Regions from separate parts of the Arthrobacter sp. Y3224198 genome, predicted to be linked through region 2. Evidence: predicted binding sites of a transcription regulator. Region 2 holds the regulator's gene; the other holds the start of a gene.
The links. Region 2 encodes HspR, which represses chaperone genes until heat shock. Its sites were predicted from a motif close to AAGTTGAGTCNNNNNGACTCAACTT; they were not measured.
Positions count from the first base shown of each region.

Region 1 (9,234 bases), on a different contig from region 2:
GGCCTCGTCCTCGCCGTTAAACGTTTCCACCGTGACCACGGGACCGAACGCCTCGTCCATCAGGGAGGATCCGCCGCGCTTCACGTTGTCCAGCACGGTCGGGGCGTAGAAGAAGCCCTTCTCGAGTTCGCCGGTGCCCCAGGTGCCGCCGCAGCGGATCCGGGCGCCTTCCTCCACGGCCTTGTTCACGTAGGCGGTGACCTTGTCCCGGTGCGCGGCGGAGATCAGCGGCCCGGTCTCGGCCTTCTCGTCGAACGGGCCGCCCATGCGGATCATTTTGGCGCGGCGGACCAGCTCGTCCACGAAGCGTTCGGCAATCGGTTCTTCCACGATCAGCCGCGCACCGGCGGAGCAGACCTGGCCGGAGTGCACAAAGGCGGCGTTCAGCGCGTTGTCCAGCGCGGCGTCGAAATCCGCGTCCGCAAAGATGACGTTCGGGTTCTTGCCGCCCAGTTCGAGGGCGATCTTCTTGACCGTCTTGGCCGCGGCGGCGGCGATCACCTTGCCGGTGGCCACGCCGCCGGTGAAGGAGACCAGGTCCACATCGGGGGACTCGGCGAGCGGGGCGCCGGCCACCGCGCCGGCGCCGAGCACCAGGTTGGCGACGCCGCGGGGCAGGCCGAGCTCTTCCAGCACCTGCATCATCAGGATCGAGGTGTGCGGGGTCAGCTCGGAGGGCTTGAGGATGAACGTGCAGCCTGCGGCCAGCGCGGGGGCGATCTTCCAGGCCGCCTGCAGCAGCGGGTAGTTCCACGGGGCGATCAGCCCGCACACACCCACCGGTTCGTACTCGATGCGGCTGACGACGTCGTTGTTCCCGGCGTCGACCATCCGGCCTGCGTTGGTGGCGGCGATCTTGCCGAAGTAGGCGAAGGACGCGGCGATGTCGTCCATGTCGATTTCGCTTTCCACCAGCCGCTTGCCGGTGTCCAGCGTCTCCGCGCGGGCGAACTCGTCCTTCCGCTCCCGGATCCGGTCGGCGACCTTCAGCAGGAAGTCCCCGCGCTCGGGAGCGGGCACTGCTGCCCATTCCCCGCGTTCCCAGGCAGCCTTGGCGGCCGCAATGGCCTTTTCAGTGTCTTCGCGGGTTGCCTCGGAAACCGTGGCAACGAATTCCCCGTCCGCAGGGTTGTGGATGTCGCGGGTCCCGCCGTCGGATGCGGGCACCCACGCCCCGTCAATGAACAAAGTGGCCGTTGTCATGCTCGTCCCTCCTCGCTGACAAAGTCAGCTTCCCAGTTGTCTTTCGGAACCTGGTCCTCCGCAATGGAGGTATTGCCCGGCACTTCACGGTTGAGGTGCAGGAACTCCAGGTGGGTCTCGTAGTGGTCCAGGACATCGGTGATGACCTGTTCCTTCGTGTAGCCCATGAGGTCGTAGCCGTGGCTGCCCTCAAGGGAGAACACCTCCATGCGGAAGTACTTGGTCTCCGCCGACGCGTTGTGCGCATAGGACGGGGTGTCGTACTGCACGGGGTAGATCTGGTATTTGAAGCCGCGCTCCTCGGCCATGCCCACCTGCAGATCCAGGTGGTGGATGCCGTGGGGTGCGACCTCGCCTTCGCAGAGCACGACGTCGGCGCCCCGCTCCTTCAGCTCGTCATGGACTTCCTGCAGGGCCGGCCGGGCCACGGTCTGGACAAAGCGTTCAGCCTGCCGCGGGCCGGGGTAGGTCATGACCCGGGAGAGGCGCTGGCGCCAGCTGCGTCCGCTGCGGGCGTCCAGGCTGCGGCCGGCGATGATGCTGGGAAGCGACGCACGGTAGCTGTCCGTCAGCGAGTTTTCCACCCGCAGGGCCTTGTAGACCCCGAGCATGATGAACAACAGCAGGATGGACAGCGGCAGGCCCATGATGATGGTGGCGTTCTGCAGCGTGGTTACTCCGCCCACCATCAGCATGGCCAGGGTAAGCAGGCCGGTCACCACGGACCAGAACACGCGCAGCCACTTGGGGCCGTCCGAATCGGCGTCCTTGAGGTGGGAGGTGAAGTTCGCCATCACCAAGGCGCCGGAGTCCGCCGAGGTCACGTAGAACAGCAGGCCGGTGAAGGTGGCGATGGCCGCCGTCGCCGGTGCCCACGGATACTGCTCCAGCAGGCCGTAGAAGGCACGTTCGGGCTGGTTCATGGCCACTTCGCCGAAGGCCGCGTTGCCGCCCATCACCAGGTCCAGGGCGGAATTGCCGAAGATGGAGATCCACAGCAGGATGAAGGCGAAGGGCACAATCATGGTGCCGAGGACGAACTCCCGGATAGTGCGGCCGCGCGAGATGCGGGCCAGGAACAGGCCCACGAACGGTGCCCAGGCAATCCACCAGGCCCAGAAAAACAGGGTCCAGGAGCTGAGCCATTCGTCCGGCCGGTCATAGGCCATGGTGTCCATGGTCATGGCCGGGAAGCGGCTGAGGACGTCGCCGACGTTCTGCACAATGCCGTCCAGCAGGAAGTTGGTCTTGCCCGCGATCAGCACAAACAACATCAGTCCGACGGCGAGGATCACGTTCAGTTCCGAGAGCCGGCGGATGCCCTTCTCCACGCCCGAAACCGTGGAGATAGTAGCCATGATGACCGAGAGGGCAATCAGGGAAATCTGCACGGTCAGGTTCTCGGGCAGGCCGAACATAAAGCTCAGCCCGTAGTTCAGCTGCACCACGCCGATGCCCAGCGAGGTGGCGATGCCGAAGATGGTTCCGAGCAGGGCCGCGATGTCCACGCCGTGGCCGAGCCGGCCCTCGATGCGCTTGCCGAAGATCGGGTACAGGGCGGAGCGGATGCTCAGCGGCAGGTTGTGCCGATAGGCGAAGTAGCCCAGGGCCAGTCCCATCAGCGCGTAGAGTGCCCAGCCGGTGATGCCGTAGTGGAACAGTGTCAGGACCAGGGCGTGCCGGGCCGCTTCGGCCGTGGCACCGTCGCCGGTGGGCGGGGCAAGGAACTGGGTGACCGGTTCGGAGACGGAGAAGAACATCAGGTCAATGCCGATGCCGGCGGCGAACAGCATGGCCGCCCAGGTGAACATGCTGAACTGCGGCTTGGAATGGTCGGGGCCGAGCTTCGTTTTGCCCACCCGCGTCAGTGCGGTGACCAGGACGAACACCACCACCAGGCTGACTACCAGGAAGTAGTACCAGCCCATGTTGACCGATACCCAGCCCACCATGGAACCGATGACCGACTCGGCGTTGTCGGTGGCGAGCATGGCCCACAGTGCGATGGCCAGGATTCCGGCGGCTGAACCGATAAAGACCGTCTTGTTGACTCGGGTCCGCGGAGCAGCGGTCTCGGCTGTCTCCGGTTCCGCAAGTTTGCTCATGGGTCAATCCTTCAGGTTGCTTTGGAGTTGTATGCCCCCGGCAGCCTGGGACGTTGGAAATGCCCGCGGCAACGCACCGGACCGCCGCGTCATCGCGGCTGGATTCACGGGCAATCGCGGCAAAAAGCGGGTCCCGGAGGCATTGTCGAATCTATCAAAGGGGCTGCCGGCCCCTCGATTTCTTTGATTCCGGTCACATTTTCGGTTCGCCGGTCGGCCGGGTAGGGGTGTCCGGCCGCCCGGTCAAGCCTGTGCAGGGCATGTTTTCCCTGCTACCGTTTTGGACAAATGGCCCGCTTGTGGCCTAAGACACAACTTCGCTTCCACTGGAAACCTTCCGACGGCCGTTGCGGCGTCGATGGCCGCTGGAGGACCCGGATCGGGCGCCGGTTGTTCTACAGAGGAGTGGCGGATGTCCGATTTGGACACGATTCTCAGGAAGACGGAGCGGTCCCTGGGGCGCCGGCAGATCCAGGCCGGCCACGCGTTGATGGTGGTTATGGGGCGCACTATCGGCCAGCCGGTCGGGGAGGTCTGGTCAGCGCTTGCAGAACCCGCGCGGCTGGGGGAGTGGATGGCCGAGCCGTCGGGGGACCTGCGCCGCGGCGGAACCTACAGCCTTCCGGACGGATCGCACGGTGACATCCTCCGGTGCGACCCTCCCCGGCTGTTGACCGTGTCCTGGATACGGGAAGGATCGCAACCGGCCGAACTGGAACTGCACCTCGCGGCGGAGGACAGCCAGACCCGCATTGAACTCCTGTACGCCTCCGTGCGTAAGGGGTTTGCGGTGACCGCGGCGCCCGGAGCGGGCATCTGGACCGGCGGGGCGGGCTGGGAGTTCTTCCTGGACATGCTGGAGGAATACCTTGACGGCAGCATCCCGGAGAAGCCGCCGGGAATGATGCCGGACCTGCAGATCGAGGGGGAACTGCAGGAACTGTTTGACGCCCGCAATGACAGATGGCGGGCCGCGGCGGACGAGTTTGAACGGGAGCATGCCCTGAAGCCGTGAACCAGTGAACGGGCCTGCGTTGTGCTGTGGATAACTTTACTTTCAAAGTTGAGCTGATTAGACTCAACTTTGTTATCAGAGCATTGCTGAAGATGACATCCAAGCTGATGTTTGAAGCTGAATTGCTGAGGTTTTGAGGAGCCACCCGTGGACACCAAATTCACGAATAAAAGCCAGGAAGCGCTCTCGGCTGCGGCCATGAACGCGAACACCGCAGGCAACCCGCAGATTGAACCGTCGCACCTGTTGAAGGCGCTGATGGACCAGCGGCAGGGGGTGGCGGTGGCACTGCTCAAAGCCGCCGGCGTGAACGTGGATTCGGTCAGCGCCGCGGCCAGCACCGCCATTCATCAGCTGCCCTCGTCTTCCGGCTCGTCGGTGGCCCAGCCGCAGTTTTCACGGCCCCTGCTCCAGGTCATCAGCGCCGCACAGCAGGAGGCTGAACAGCTGGGGGACGCCTTTGTATCCACCGAACACCTTTTGCTGGGCCTGTCACTGGACAGCGGCCCGGCGGGCAAGGTGCTGCGGGACAGCAACGCCGGGCATGACGCCCTCATTGCCGTGCTTCCATCTGTACGAGGAGACCGTAAAGTGACCAACGCCGATCCGGAGAACACGTTCCAGGCACTGGAGAAGTTCAGCACCGACCTGACGGAGATGGCCCGTTCCGGAAAGCTGGACCCGGTGATCGGCCGTGACTCGGAAATCCGCCGCGTCATCCAGGTGCTCAGCCGCCGGACCAAGAACAACCCGGTGCTGATCGGCGAGCCCGGTGTCGGCAAAACCGCCGTCGTCGAAGGGCTGGCCCAGCGGATCGTGGCCGGTGACGTCCCGGAAAGCCTGAACGGGAAAACCCTGCTCTCCCTGGACCTGGGGTCCATGGTGGCGGGCGCGAAGTACCGCGGTGAATTCGAGGAACGCTTCAAGGCCGTGCTGGAGGAAATCTCCAACGCCGAGGGGCAGATAGTCACCTTCATCGACGAGCTGCACACCGTGGTGGGCGCCGGCGCGGCCGAAGGGTCCATGGACGCGGGCAACATGCTCAAGCCCATGCTGGCGCGCGGCGAGCTGCGGCTGATCGGTGCCACCACCTTGGACGAGTACCGCGAGAACATTGAAAAGGATGCCGCGCTGGAACGGCGCTTCCAGCAGGTCTACGTGGGGGAGCCCAGCGTCCCCGACACCATCGGCATCCTCCGCGGGCTGAAGGAACGGTACGAGGCGCACCACAAGGTGGCCATCGCGGACTCGGCGCTGGTGGCTGCGGCAACCCTTTCCAACCGGTACATCACCGGCCGCCAGCTGCCGGACAAGGCCATCGACCTGGTGGACGAAGCCGCCTCGCGCCTGCGCATGGAGATCGACTCCGCTCCGGAGGAAATCGACGAGCTGCGCCGTGCCGTCGACCGGCTGACCATGGAGGAACTGGCGCTGGCCAATGAGACCGACCAGGCATCCATTGAACGGCTGGCGGTGCTGCGCGAGGACATGGCCAATAAAAAGGAACAGCTGGCCGCGTTGAATGCCCGGTGGGAAGCCGAGAAGGCCGGCCTGAACCGGGTCGGCGATCTGAAGGCCCGGGTGGATGAACTGCGCAGCACGGCGGAAAAGGCCCAGCGCGACGGCGACCTGACCGAGGCGTCCCGCATCCTTTACGGCGAGATTCCCGCGCTGCAAAAGGAACTCGAGGCGGCCCAGCAGGCCGAAGCGGACAAATACGGCGAACAGGCCCAGGAGCTGATGGTCTCGGAGGAGGTGACCGCGGACGATATTGCCGAAGTGGTCTCCGCCTGGACCGGTATCCCCGCAGGACGCATGCTGCAGGGCGAGTCGCAGAAGCTGCTGGACATGGAGGAAGCGCTCGGATCCCGCCTGATCGGCCAGACCAAGGCAGTGGCCGCGGTATCGGACGCCGTCCGGCGCTCGCGGGCCGGGGTCAGCGACCCGGACCGTCCCACCGGTTCCTTCCTGTTCCTCGGACCGACGGGTGTGGGCAAGACCGAGCTGGCCAAGGCGCTGGCGGACTTCCTCTTCGACGACGAACGTGCCATGGTCCGCATCGACATGAGTGAGTACTCAGAAAAGCATGCGGTCTCCCGGTTGGTCGGTGCCCCTCCCGGATACGTGGGGTACGAGGAAGGCGGGCAGCTCACGGAAGCGGTCCGGCGGCGGCCCTATTCGGTGATTCTTCTGGATGAGGTGGAGAAGGCACATCCCGATGTTTTCGACATCCTGCTGCAGGTGCTCGACGACGGCCGGCTGACCGACGGGCAGGGCCGCACAGTGGATTTCCGCAACGTCATCCTGATCCTCACCTCGAACCTGGGCTCCCAGTTCCTGGTGGATCCCGGCCTGAACGATGAGCAGAAGCGCGAATCGGTCATGTCCATGGTCAACGCCAACTTCAAACCGGAATTCCTCAACCGGCTGGACGACGTCATCCTGTTTGATCCGTTGAGCCTCGAGGACCTGACCCGGATCGTCGACATCCAGGTGCAGGCCCTGGCCGCCCGGCTGCACGAGCGCCGGCTGGTGCTGGACGTGACCGATGCGGCCCGGGAATGGCTGGGCCTGACGGGCTACGACCCCGCCTACGGTGCACGGCCGCTTCGCCGCCTGGTGCAGCGCGAGATCGGTGACAAGCTGGCCCGGGGCATCCTCGCAGGGAAGATCAGCGACGGCGACACTGTGCTGGTGGACCGCGCCCCGGACGGGCTGGAGGGGGACGGGCTGATTGCCGAGACCGGGCTGACGGTGGCCGCGGTCAGCTAGGCGGGGCACGCAAAGGGCGCGCGGCGGGTACTGCCGGCGGCGCGCCCTTTGCGCTGTTTCGTGTCTCTGCTCCCGGGCCGGTTCTACTCCCGGATGAGGGACTCCGTGATTTCCTGGCCTTCGGGGCTGAAGACAAAGCAATCCAGGCGGCGGTCGCCATCGGACCAGGTCTGCTCAGTTGGGATGGACTTGGCCACCTTCAAGCCGGGGTAGGAAGATGCGTTGTCCGCGTAGTCCACGGCGTCGCACACCTCGTTGACGCGGTCTTCCAAAGCGGCGGTTCCGGGGAAGGTGTCGGAGCCGGTGAACCTCTCGGAGGCCACCAGCTGTGCGTCGTGCGGGGTGTCGCAGGTGACCACGTCGGCGGCGGAATTCACGTCCTCCCAGCCCTGCAGGCAGGCACCGGTTTCGAGCTCGACCGGGCTGACATCCTCGGAGATGACGCCTTCGTCCTTGCCGTTGAAGACGAACACCACCAGGAGGATGGCTGCGACGGCGGCCAGCACCACGCCACCGATCACCAGCAGCAGCCGGGTATTGCGGCCGCCGGCGGGCTTTGCCGGCGCGGATCCGCTCCCGGGCATCGCCGCCCCGTCCGCGGGGTCGGTCCCTTCGACGGGACCGGCCGGGGCTGCTGCGTCCTTGCCCGAGGGCCTCCGCGCGGCCGTTGCGCCGGCAGCGGCCTGGCTTTCGGCCAGCCGGCGGGAACGCCGGGTTTCGCCGGTGGGAACTGATGCAGTTGTTGGTTCCGGCTCCGCCGGGGCGTCGGGTGTCCGCTCCTGCCCGGGCAGGGCCCCCGTAACGGGTGCGGCGGCGTCGATACCGGCCAGGGGATGGGACGAGGGCGACGGCGTAGCGTCAGGCTCGTCCTCCGCCTTGGCAGCCGTGTCAGCGGCGTCGTCAGCGGCAGCATCACCATCAGCGTCGATAGCGTCGGCATCGTCTCCGGCGGCAGGGGCGGCCGGAGCATCGTTGGTTTCCCCGCCCGGATCCTCTGTGGTCTCAGGGGCCTGATCGGTTTCGGCCGTATCGGCAGACTCCTGCTCCTGGGGCGCTTCTGCAGCCGGCCCGGCTGCCTCGTCCCCGGGAGTGCCACCATCCGTATCGGGCTGCGCTGCCGCGTCAGCATCGGAGTCTGCGGGTTCGGCGGCGGCGGGTTCGGCTTCCCCGGCAGCTGCGTCGTCGGTTGCTGCGGCGGAGCCCGCTTCGTCGACGATACCGGCAGCCTTGGCATCCACCGTGATTTCGGCCCCTGCCGGTGCCGGTTCCAGGCCGGACAGCCTCCCGGCTTCGGCGGCGTTGGCCTCCACGGCAGCAGCCTCGGTCGTCACTTCGTCCAGCTCGGCGGCGTCCACGGCGTCGCTGCCCAACGTGGGTTCGGCCAGCGCCGGTTCCTCCAGTTCCAATTCCTCCGGTGCCACCACCACCGGCTCGGGCGGCAGCTGGATGTCCCCTTCCGCGCCGGCAGCTTCCGGATCGGCAGCGGAGGCGGCTGCCTCCGGATCGGCAGCGGACGCAGTGCCCTCGCTCTCGACGTCGGGTTCGGCGAGGGAGGGTTCCTCAAGTTTCACGTCTTCCGGCGCCACCACTGCCGGCTCGGCCGGCAACTGGACGTCGTTATCGGAGCCGGCAGCTGCGGCAGCCTGCGGCTCCTCGGCGGCAGAGCCCTCTTCATCAATGCCGGTGCCGGCATCGGCGGCTTCATCTGCAGGGGGATCGATGTGTGCAACGCCGGCTCCGGCAGCAGCGGTTGCAGCGGCAGCTTCGGCAGTACCGGACACCGCCGAAGCTCCAGCGGTGTCCGTGGTCCCGGCGTCCGCGCCTGCGGCGTCCGGGCCGCCGTCGAAACTGCGTTCCCACACGGCGGTGTCGTGGCTTCCGTCAGTGGAAAGCCAGGCAGGGGCGTCCGAATGCGCGGTCAGATCAGGGAAGGCACCTGTGTTCTCTGCCTTCTCCGGTAGCGGCGAATCCGCCCCCGGTGTATTTTTCTGATCGCTCATGGTGAACGTTGGTCCTCCCTGTAGGTGGCGCCGCGGGGCGCCCCAAAACTGTCTCTACCCCTGACTTTAGCCAATATCCGGGGAACGGCGCAGGGCAGGGTGCCAGCCGGGGTGCACCAATGTGCCGGGCGAACAGGCC
Region 1 covers NZ_JBNHFG010000038.1:7,883-17,116, reverse strand. The annotation lists gene AC5RUF_RS14625 (aldehyde dehydrogenase family protein) at 1-1,203, opposite strand, end outside; gene betT (choline BCCT transporter BetT) at 1,200-3,308, opposite strand; gene AC5RUF_RS14615 (SRPBCC domain-containing protein) at 3,721-4,323, shown strand; gene clpB (ATP-dependent chaperone ClpB) at 4,471-7,095, shown strand; gene AC5RUF_RS14605 (septum formation family protein) at 7,179-9,095, opposite strand.
Region 1: clpB (ATP-dependent chaperone ClpB) is a predicted target of HspR. The motif match lies at 4,369-4,393, and genes of this name have one in related genera.

Region 2 (9,234 bases):
GGCGCGGGGGGCACCGTTGGAACGGGCAGCACGCTTGCGCTGGGCGTTGGCGCCGGTGGAGCGTCCGCCACCCTGCTGCGGGGACTTGGCGGCCAGCTGCGCGGCACGGACGTGCGGTTCAACAATGGCAGCCCGCTCGCCAACCAGCTTGGCGATGGACGGGGAGTTGTGGCTGACCTTCTCGATGGAGACGTCGACGCCGGCGGCCTTCATCAGTTTGGCCACCTCGCCCTTCTGCTCCGGAAGGGTCAGGGTGACCACGGTGCCGTCGGACCCGGCGCGGGCCGTACGGCCGGAGCGGTGCAGGTAGGCCTTGTGTTCCGTGGGCGGATCAATGTGGACCACGAGTTCAACATCATCGACATGCACGCCGCGGGCGGCGACGTCGGTGGCCACCAGGACGCGGACATCGCCGGAGGCGAACTCGGCCAGGTTCCGGTCGCGTGCGTTCTGCGACAGGTTGCCGTGCAGGTCCACCGTGGGGATGCCGCTGTCCGTGAGGAACTTGGCCATCTTGCGGGCATGGTGCTTGGTGCGCATGAACATGATGCGGCGGCCCTGGCCGGAGGCAAGCTCCTTGACCAGCAGCTTCTTGGCGGTCTGGTCCTGGACCAGCAGCACGTGGTGCTCCATGGTGGTGACCGCTGCCTGCGGATCATCCACCGAGTGCGTCAGCGGGTTGGACAGGTAGCGGCGGACCAGCTTGTCCACGCCGTTGTCCAGGGTGGCGGAGAACAGCATGCGCTGTCCCTGTTCCGGGGTGCGGTCCAGCAGGCGCTGCACCACGGGCAGGAAGCCGAGGTCGGCCATGTGGTCGGCCTCGTCCAGCACGGTGATTTCCACGGCTTCGAGGCTGATGACCTTCTGCTTCATCAGGTCCTCGAGGCGGCCGGGGCAGGCAATGACAATGTCGACGCCGGCCTTCAGCGCCTTTTCCTGGCGCTGCTGGGATACGCCGCCGTAAATCACGGTGGTGTTCAGGCCCAGTTCCTTGGCCAGCGGCTCAATGACGTTGTTGATCTGCGTGGCCAGTTCGCGGGTGGGTGCCAGGACCAGGCCCAGCGGGCGGTTGGGCCGGCGCCGGTAGGCGGCCTCGTTCTCCGCCAGCCGGGTAACCAGCGGCAGGGAGAAGGCAAGGGTCTTGCCGGAGCCGGTGCGGCCGCGGCCCAGCACGTCGCGGCCCTTGAGGGTGTCGGGAAGGGTTTCCACCTGGATGGGGAACGGCTCGGCAATTCCGGCCGCGGCAAGGGAGGAAACAAGCGCCTTGGGCACGCCAAGGGCAGCAAAAGTAGTCATTAAAGACAGGCAACTTTCGGTAAGTGGCCCCCAACGCCGTTTGGGCCGGGGGTTCGCCGAAGAAAAGTCAGACAGTGTCTACCGCACTAAATCGGCGGGACAAAAGAAAGCGTTCATCGACGCAGGCTGGACTGCTTACACACACGGTGCAGCACCGTGGCAGGACCAACATCTCCCCTCAGTTTACCGTAAGGTGGAAACTTTCCTAATCGGGGCACCGGCGGCAGGGAAAGGCGTGCCCGGAAAAGGCCCTGGCCCCAGCCGATAGCATTAACGGTGATGACTACTGAACCAGCCCTGCCCGATGCCGCCGATACCGTGGCCGCAGATGCCCCTGCCCCCGGTGCAGACACGGAGCAGCATTTCCGCTCCCCGGTCTCCTTTGTCCGCCGTGGCTCCCGCCTGCAGGGCCGCCGCCAGCAGGCCTGGGACGAACTCTCGGACCGTTTTGTAGTGGACGTGCCGCGCGACGAGGCAGACACGTCGGTGCACCCGGACTACGTGTTCGACGCCGCGGAGGAGTTCGGGCGCACGGCGCCCCTCGTCGTCGAAATCGGGTCCGGACTGGGCGAAGCCGTCACGCACGCCGCCGAACAGAATCCGGACAAGGACTTCCTCGCCGTGGAGGTCTACCTGCCCGGGCTGGCGCAGACCCTGCAGCGGATCGGCCAGAAAGGTCTCACCAACGTCCGCGTGGTGCAGGCCAACGCACCGGAGGTGCTGACCACCATGCTGCCCGCCGGATCAGTGGAGGAGGTCTGGGTGTTCTTCCCCGACCCCTGGCACAAGACCCGCCACCACAAGCGCCGGCTGGTGAAGGAGTCCTTCGCCGAACTGGTGGCCCGCGTCCTGGTGCCCGGCGGCACCTGGCGCCTGGCCACCGACTGGTCCGACTACGCCGTGCAGATGCGCGAGGTCCTGGACGCCTCCGCCCGGTTCGAGAACCTGCACGCCGGCGAGCAGGCCGGCGAGGCCGGCCCGCTCACCCGGGTGCACCGGGAGGGCCTCGAAAACAAGGCACCGGAGGACGACGTCGACGAACGCGGCGGCTGGGCCCCCCGTTTCGAAGGGCGCACGCTCACCAGCTTCGAGAACAAGGCCCACCAGGCCGGGCGGCTGATCTTCGATCTGGCTTACCGCCGGGTCTGAGGGAGCACGCTACGCCGGCTCCCCCCCGCCGTGAGCTTTGGATTCACGGCAGCCACGGCGGCGTCGTAACGCCCCTGGACCTCGGCGAACCGCAGGAACTTCACGGCCTCGACCAGGATTTCCGTGGCATCGGGCCGGGTTTCCAGCAGCTCCATGACCTCGTCCGCGAAATCATCCAGCGGCAGGTAGTGCTCATTCACCGACCCGCCGGGCATCAGCTCGGTCTGCACCGCCGGCGGAACCAGCTCGATGACCTGGACCGGGGTGCCGGCCAGTTGGAGCCGGATGGTCTCGCTGAACCGGTGGATAAAGGCCTTGGTTCCGTTGTACGTGGGGGTGGCCGCAAGCGGCGTGTGGGCCAGCCCGGAGGAAACGGTGATGAGGGCGGCCTGCGGCCGGGTTTCCAAATGCTCGATGAAGGCCGCCATCAGGCGCAGCGGGCCGAGGACGTTGGTTTCGACGATGCGCTCGGCCTCCGGCAGGAAGCCGGCGGTGTGCACGTCTTCCGGGGCCATGACCCCGGCCATGGCAATAAGCACGTTCAGTCCGGGATGGCGGGCGGTGACGGCGTCCCGTGCCGCCAGGACCGAGGCCGGATCGGTAGTGTCGATGGCCACCGTGTCGAAGCCGTGTTCGGCGCCGAGGCGGTCCAGGACATCGGTGCGGCGTCCGCCGATGATTACCGTATTGCCTGCGGCGGAGAAGCGGAGGGCGAGCGCCAGGCCGATACCGGAGGTGGCGCCGGGAATGAAAATGGTGTTTCCGGAAATATTCATGCACCCAGTCTTGGCCCGGCTGCCGCCGGGCGGGAGAGGAGCGTTTGTCGTAGGATTGCCGGTCCCTGTATAGAATCGCGGCCGTGCCCGATGATGGAGGCATGGACCGCTTCACGCTCGCTGAATTCCTGAAATCCCGCCGGGACGCACTGCAGCCGGCCGACGTCGGGCTGTCCCCCGGTGCACGACGCCGCGTCCCCGGCCTGCGCCGGGATGAGGTGGCTTCCCTGACGGGAATGTCCATTGACTATTACACCCGGCTGGAGCAGGGCCGCGGGCCCCAGCCTTCGGACCAGATGCTGGGAGCACTGGCACGGGCGCTGCGGCTCAGCCATGACGAGCGCGACTACCTTTTCCGCCTGGCCGGCCGCAATCCTCCGCCGCGTGCGTCCATGGATCTCCACATTGCCCCGCCGCTGCTGAGGGTGCTGGACCGCTTGGAGGACACTCCTGCGCTGATTCTTTCCGCCTTGGGCGAGACCCTGGCGCAAAACCGCCTGGCCAAGGCGCTGCTGGGAGATCACTCGCGGTTCACCGGCGATGCCCGCAGCAGTGTCTACCGGTGGTTCACGGACCCGGCCGAGCGCTCCGTCTATCCGGCCGCCGAGCAGGCACGGCAGGGCAGGGCCCAGGTGGCCGGGCTGCGGGTCGCGGTGTCCCAGTCCGCCCAGGCACGCGGCCTGGTCAAGCGGCTGCAGCGGCTGAGCCCGGAGTTCAATGACATCTGGCAGGACCACGACGTGGCCACCCGGTTTGCGGACCACAAGACGCTGCAGCATCCGGAACTGGGCGAGATTGAGCTGGACTGCCAGACGCTCTACAGCGAGGATGCCAGCCAGGCCCTCCTGGTCCTGACCGCCCCGCCGCGCACGGAAGCAGCGGAGAAGCTGCGCCTGCTGTCCGTGATCGGCCAGCAGCGGTTTGCGTCCGCGGGATAGCCGGCCGGGCAGCGTTCCGGACGTTTCCGGCAGGTTCGGGAGCGGCCCGCGGCAGGCCCCGGTTTGCCCTTCCCGCACCGGCCGCTGGAAACTGGGGATATGGACGGCAGCAAGCCGTCCGCTGCCCCGAAGGAATTTTCCCCACCATGCATGAACCGAGCGATCCGCGTGTCGGCCTGTACATCGACTTCGACAACATTGTTATTTCCCGCTACCAGCAACTGCACGGCCGCAACGCCTTCCAACGGGACGGGATCCGGAATTTCGACAAGTCCAGCCGGGATGCCGACCCCGAGGTAGCCGCGAAGCTCACCGCGGCCACCGTTGATTTCAACGCCATCATCGATTTCGCGGCCTCCTTCGGCACCCTGGTGGTGAACCGGGCCTATGCGGACTGGTCGGTGCCCGTGAACGCCAGCTACCAGCGCCAGCTGATGTCCCGGGCCGTGGACCTCACGCAGCTGTTCACCACCACCACGCGCGGCACCAAGAACGGCGCCGACATCCGGCTCGCGGTGGACGTGGTGGAGGACCTGTTCCGGCTGCCGGACCTCACCCACATCATCATTGTGGCCGGGGATTCCGACTACATTGCGCTGGCCCAGAAGGCGAAGCGGCTGGGCCGGTTTGTAGTGGGCATCGGCGTGGCCGGTTCCACGAGCACCTCCCTGGCCGCGGCGTGTGACGAGTTCGAGGACTACGACTCCCTGCCGGGCATTGTGAAGGCCGAAGCCGCTGTGGCGTCGGGTACGGGCAACAACAAGTCAGGCCGTGACCAGGCTCCGGCACGGGGACGGAACCTGACGGTGGTGCCCATGTTCTCGCACACCGAGGATGCCCTGTTTGAGGAACCGGAAATCGCCGAGGACATTGATCCGCGGACCCTCGCCACCGAACTGCTGGTGCGGGCGCTGAAGATCGGCCATGCCAAGGGCGAGGCCGACGAATGGCTCAACAGCGGTACGGTCAAGAACCAGATGCGCCGGATGGACCCGTCCTTTAACGAGAAGCCGCTCGGTTTCCGGTCCTTTACCGATTTCCTGTCCTCGCGCAGCGACCTGGTGGAGATGGACGACGACGGCCCCCAGCGCCTGGTCCGGCTGCGCCCGGAGGCCGACGCCGGGGCTGCCGACGGCGCCTGAGCACCGGCCGGCGGCAGCAGCCCTTCCGCTGCGGCGCTGCGCCTAGCCGGACCGGCTGCGCCGAAGGGTAACCACGTCCCCGACCCGCAGCGTCCCGGCCTGCATGACCCCGGCCTGCAGCCCGAATTCCGTGCGGTGGTGGGTGCCGAGGAGTTTCAGCGCCCGGGGGTGCGCTTCGATGCCTGCCTGCGGTTGGTCGATCATGACACAGCGGGGCATTCCGGGGCCCAGGGCAAGGACGACGCCGGCGCCGAGGACAAGTTCGGCGCCGGTCCAGTCATCCTCGCTGAAGGGCCGGGCGGAGAAGGTATCGATGACGAGGTTGGCCCGGAAGCGGCGTTCGTCCACCACACCGCCGGACAGTTCCGCGACGGCGGCCAGCGAGGACGTCGTCACCAAGTGCATCGGCGTCTCGTCATGGTGAAGGATGGTCGTTTCCGGCCGCAGGTCCAGTTCCTGCCCAAATGCTGCACTGAGTACCCCGGAGGCAGCCGGGTCATCCACCCGGTAGCGCCGGCCGTCCGGGCTTATCAGCCACGGCGGGCTTCCGGCGCTCCCCGCTTTCGAAGACCAGTGCATCAGGCCCGGCAGCGGACGGAAGCGGCTGGTGCGCTTGCCGCTGGCGATCCCGCCGTCCTCGGTGTAAACGGCCCACCGGCGGTCATGCTCCAGCCCGGTGTCCGTGACGACGGCGGTGCGAAGCGCTTCGCCCGCCGTTGATTTGACCGGAAAGCGGTACAGCGCCCGGACTACCCCGATCCGTGTCTCCGCGTGCGCCATTCCGGTATTCTGCCACACCGGGTGCGCTGCCTCCGCCGGGACTTTTGCCGGTTCGGCAACAGGGTTTGCGGCCGGTCGCCGGGCACCCCATGCTTCAAATATGGAGCAGAACCATGAGACCCCCACACCCGCACCGGAGAAGGCCATGACCGAAGCGGACTGGGACCAGCGCTATTCCGAACGCGACACCCTCTGGAGCGGACAGCCCAATGGCACGCTCGTAGCGGAGGCCGGCGGGCTGACACCGGGGCGCGCCCTCGACGTCGGCTGCGGCGAAGGCGCAGACGCGCTGTGGCTCGCGGCACGGGGATGGAACGTGACTGCGCTGGATGTCTCCAAAGTGGCCCTCGCCCGTGCCGCCGGGGAGGCTGCGCAACGCTCACTCCGGATCAACTGGCTGCATGCCGGGCTGGTGGAGGCGGCTCTTCCCGCCGGAATGTTCGATTTGGTCTCGGCCCAGTATCCGGCACTCCCACGCACCCGCGACAACGCCGCCGAGCAGGCCCTGCTGCGGGCGGTGGCCCCCGGCGGCATCCTCTTGGTGGTGCATCATGCGATGCCCGGTGCCGCTCCGGACCAGGAACACGCTTCCGCCGTCGATATGCGCGAGTATGTGCTTCCCGGCGACATTGCCGCTTCCCTGGACGGGAACTGGGTGGTGGAGGTGGACGAGACCCGTCCCCGGCACGTCGCGGCCGGTGCCGGCGCGCACCACACCGAAGACGTGGTGCTGCGGGCACGGCGGCTGGGTTAACACTTCCTGCCGGCCGGGCTCTGCCCCTGGAACGGGCCGGGCTACAGGGACTGGATGTACCCGTCCTGGGCGTAGTCCCGTTCACTGGACTTGCCGGCCGGAAGGGCGCGCAGCCGTCCGCGGCGCTGCATCAGCGAGACCAGGCCCAGCTGCTGCACCGAGTTCGCGGCAGCGGGCGGGCGCTGCCCGCGGTTGAGGGTCACTACGTCCCCGGCCAGTCCGGCGGCAAACACGCGGCTGCGGTCGGAGGAGCGCCGCTGCGCCTCGTCCAGTTCGGAGGAGAGCTCCACAATGCGCTGCCGCAGGCCGGTGACCTGGTTCTGGAGTTCCATGATCCGTTTGATGCCCTCGAGGGAAACACCCTCCTGGGACAGCTTCTGGACCTCGCGCAGCAGTTCGATGTCGCGCTGGGAATAGCGGCGCGAGCGGCCGGGAGCCCGGCTGGGACGGACGATTCCGAGCCGGTCGTATTGCCGGAGGGTCTGCGGATGCATTTCCGCGAGCTCAGCAGCAACGGAGATCACGAAAATAGGCGCATTGACATCTATGCCCACGGTTCCTCCTCTACGGCTGTTGACATACTAACGCGGAAAATCGTTCCTCCGGCGGCCCGGGCGGGCACGTCAGAGTCGTGCTTTGAGTGCCAGCGATGCCCGGGGATCCTCGCCCTTGGTTGCTTCGGCGAACGCCTCCACGGCCGCCTGGGCCTCCTTGTTCAGATGCGAAGGCACGGCGACGTCGATGGTCACAAGCAGGTCGCCGTCGCCCTTGGACGTGTGGACACCGCGTCCCTTGACGCGCAGGGTGCGGCCGGACGGCGTGCCGGCGGGGACTTTAAGGCGGACCTTGTCAGAGGTCAGCGTCGGCACCTCGATGGTGGCGCCCAACGCCGCTTCGGGGAAGGACACCGGTACGTGGATCCGGATGTTGTTGCCTTCACGCGTGAAGAAGTCGTGCGGCGTGACGTGCACGGTGACCATCAGGTCCCCGGCGCCGGCTGCGCCGGGCTGGCCCTTGCCGCGGACGCGGATTTTCTGTCCGTCCTTGACTCCGGCAGGCACCCGGACTTCCACTACCTCGCCGCTGGGCTCGCGCAGTCCGATGACGGTGCCGTTGATCGACCCGGCAAAGGAAATGGTGGTGGTGGCGGTGCGGTCCGCGCCCTTGGTGGGCGGCGGGGCGCCGAAGCCGCCTCCGCCAAAGCCGCTGCCGCCGCCGAAGAGGTCGGCGAATTCGGGCGGAATGTTGCTGCCACCGGCGTTGAATGTGCTGCGCCGGCTGCCGCCGCGGGCGGTCTGGCCGAACAGTCCGCCGAAGATGTCCTCGAAGCCTGCGCCGCCCCCGGGACCGCCGCCCGCACCGCCGGGTCCGCCGGCGGAGAACCTGGCGCCGCTGCCCATCGCGCGGATGGCGTCGTACTGCTGGCGTTCCTCGGGGTCGGACAGAACCGAATAGGCCTCGGAGAGGTCCTTGAACATCCGCTCGGCATTGGTGTCATTCTGGTTCTGGTCCGGATGGTATTTCCGTGCCAGCTTCCGGTATGCCTTCTTGATGTCGGCTTCCGACGCATCCTTGGGAACACCCAGAATCTTGTAAAAGTCCTTATCGACCCAATCCTGACTAGCCAATTGGCGTCCCCTTTCTCATGTGCCGATCCCGCTTCTGCGGCGCTGCCGCCGGACCTGCTGCCCCTGCTGCGGGACCTGCCTATGGAAATGTCCGGGGCCGCCTCCCGGCGGCCCCGGACCTGGTACTGCTACTGTTCCGGAACCGAAACAATCACCTGCGCGGCACGCAGTACCCGGTCACCGGACTTGTAGCCGGCCCTCAGGATCTGCGTCACCGTATCGAACGTTACGTCCGCGCTCTGCTGCTGGATGAGCGCCTCGTGGATGTTCGGATCGAACTCCACACCCGTCTCATCGATACGGCTCAGGCCGTACGTCTTGAGCGAGTTCTCCAGCTTGGTGGCGATCGCGGCGAAGGGACCCTCCGCCAGATCGCCGTGCTGGCGCGCGGCATCGATGTCGTCCAGGACCGGCATCAGTGAGTTCAGCACACCGATAACCGCCATTTCCCGGGCCACATCGCGGTCACGTTCCACCCGCTTGCGGTAGTTCACGTATTCGGCCTGCAGACGCAGCAGGTCATTACGCAGTTCCGCCGCTTCGGGCGAACCGGCGGCAGCAGGCTGCGCCGGCACGTCGGCGTTGTTGAGGATCTGCTCCGCCTGGGAGAGGGCATCCCCCTCGGCCCCGGGGGTGGAAGCCGAAGCTTCTCCCCCGGCGCCGTTGGGCTTTGCCTCGTCCTGGCCGGGCGTGCCCTGGCCGCTTACCGGTTCTTCACCTTCGGGAGTGTTCCCGTGCTCGTTTCCCGCCGGCATGATTACTTCTTTTCTT
Region 2 covers NZ_JBNHFG010000033.1:284-9,517, forward strand. The annotation lists partial or broken gene AC5RUF_RS13895 (DEAD/DEAH box helicase) at 1-1,296, opposite strand, end outside; gene trmB (tRNA (guanosine(46)-N7)-methyltransferase TrmB) at 1,576-2,445, shown strand; gene AC5RUF_RS13905 (SDR family oxidoreductase) at 2,430-3,221, opposite strand; gene AC5RUF_RS13910 (helix-turn-helix transcriptional regulator) at 3,323-4,159, shown strand; gene AC5RUF_RS13915 (NYN domain-containing protein) at 4,306-5,301, shown strand; gene AC5RUF_RS13920 (MOSC domain-containing protein) at 5,344-6,081, opposite strand; gene AC5RUF_RS13925 (class I SAM-dependent methyltransferase) at 6,182-6,835, shown strand; gene AC5RUF_RS13930 (heat shock protein transcriptional repressor HspR) at 6,877-7,389, opposite strand; gene AC5RUF_RS13935 (DnaJ C-terminal domain-containing protein) at 7,459-8,463, opposite strand; gene AC5RUF_RS13940 (nucleotide exchange factor GrpE) at 8,592-9,218, opposite strand; gene dnaK (molecular chaperone DnaK) at 9,221-9,234, opposite strand, start outside.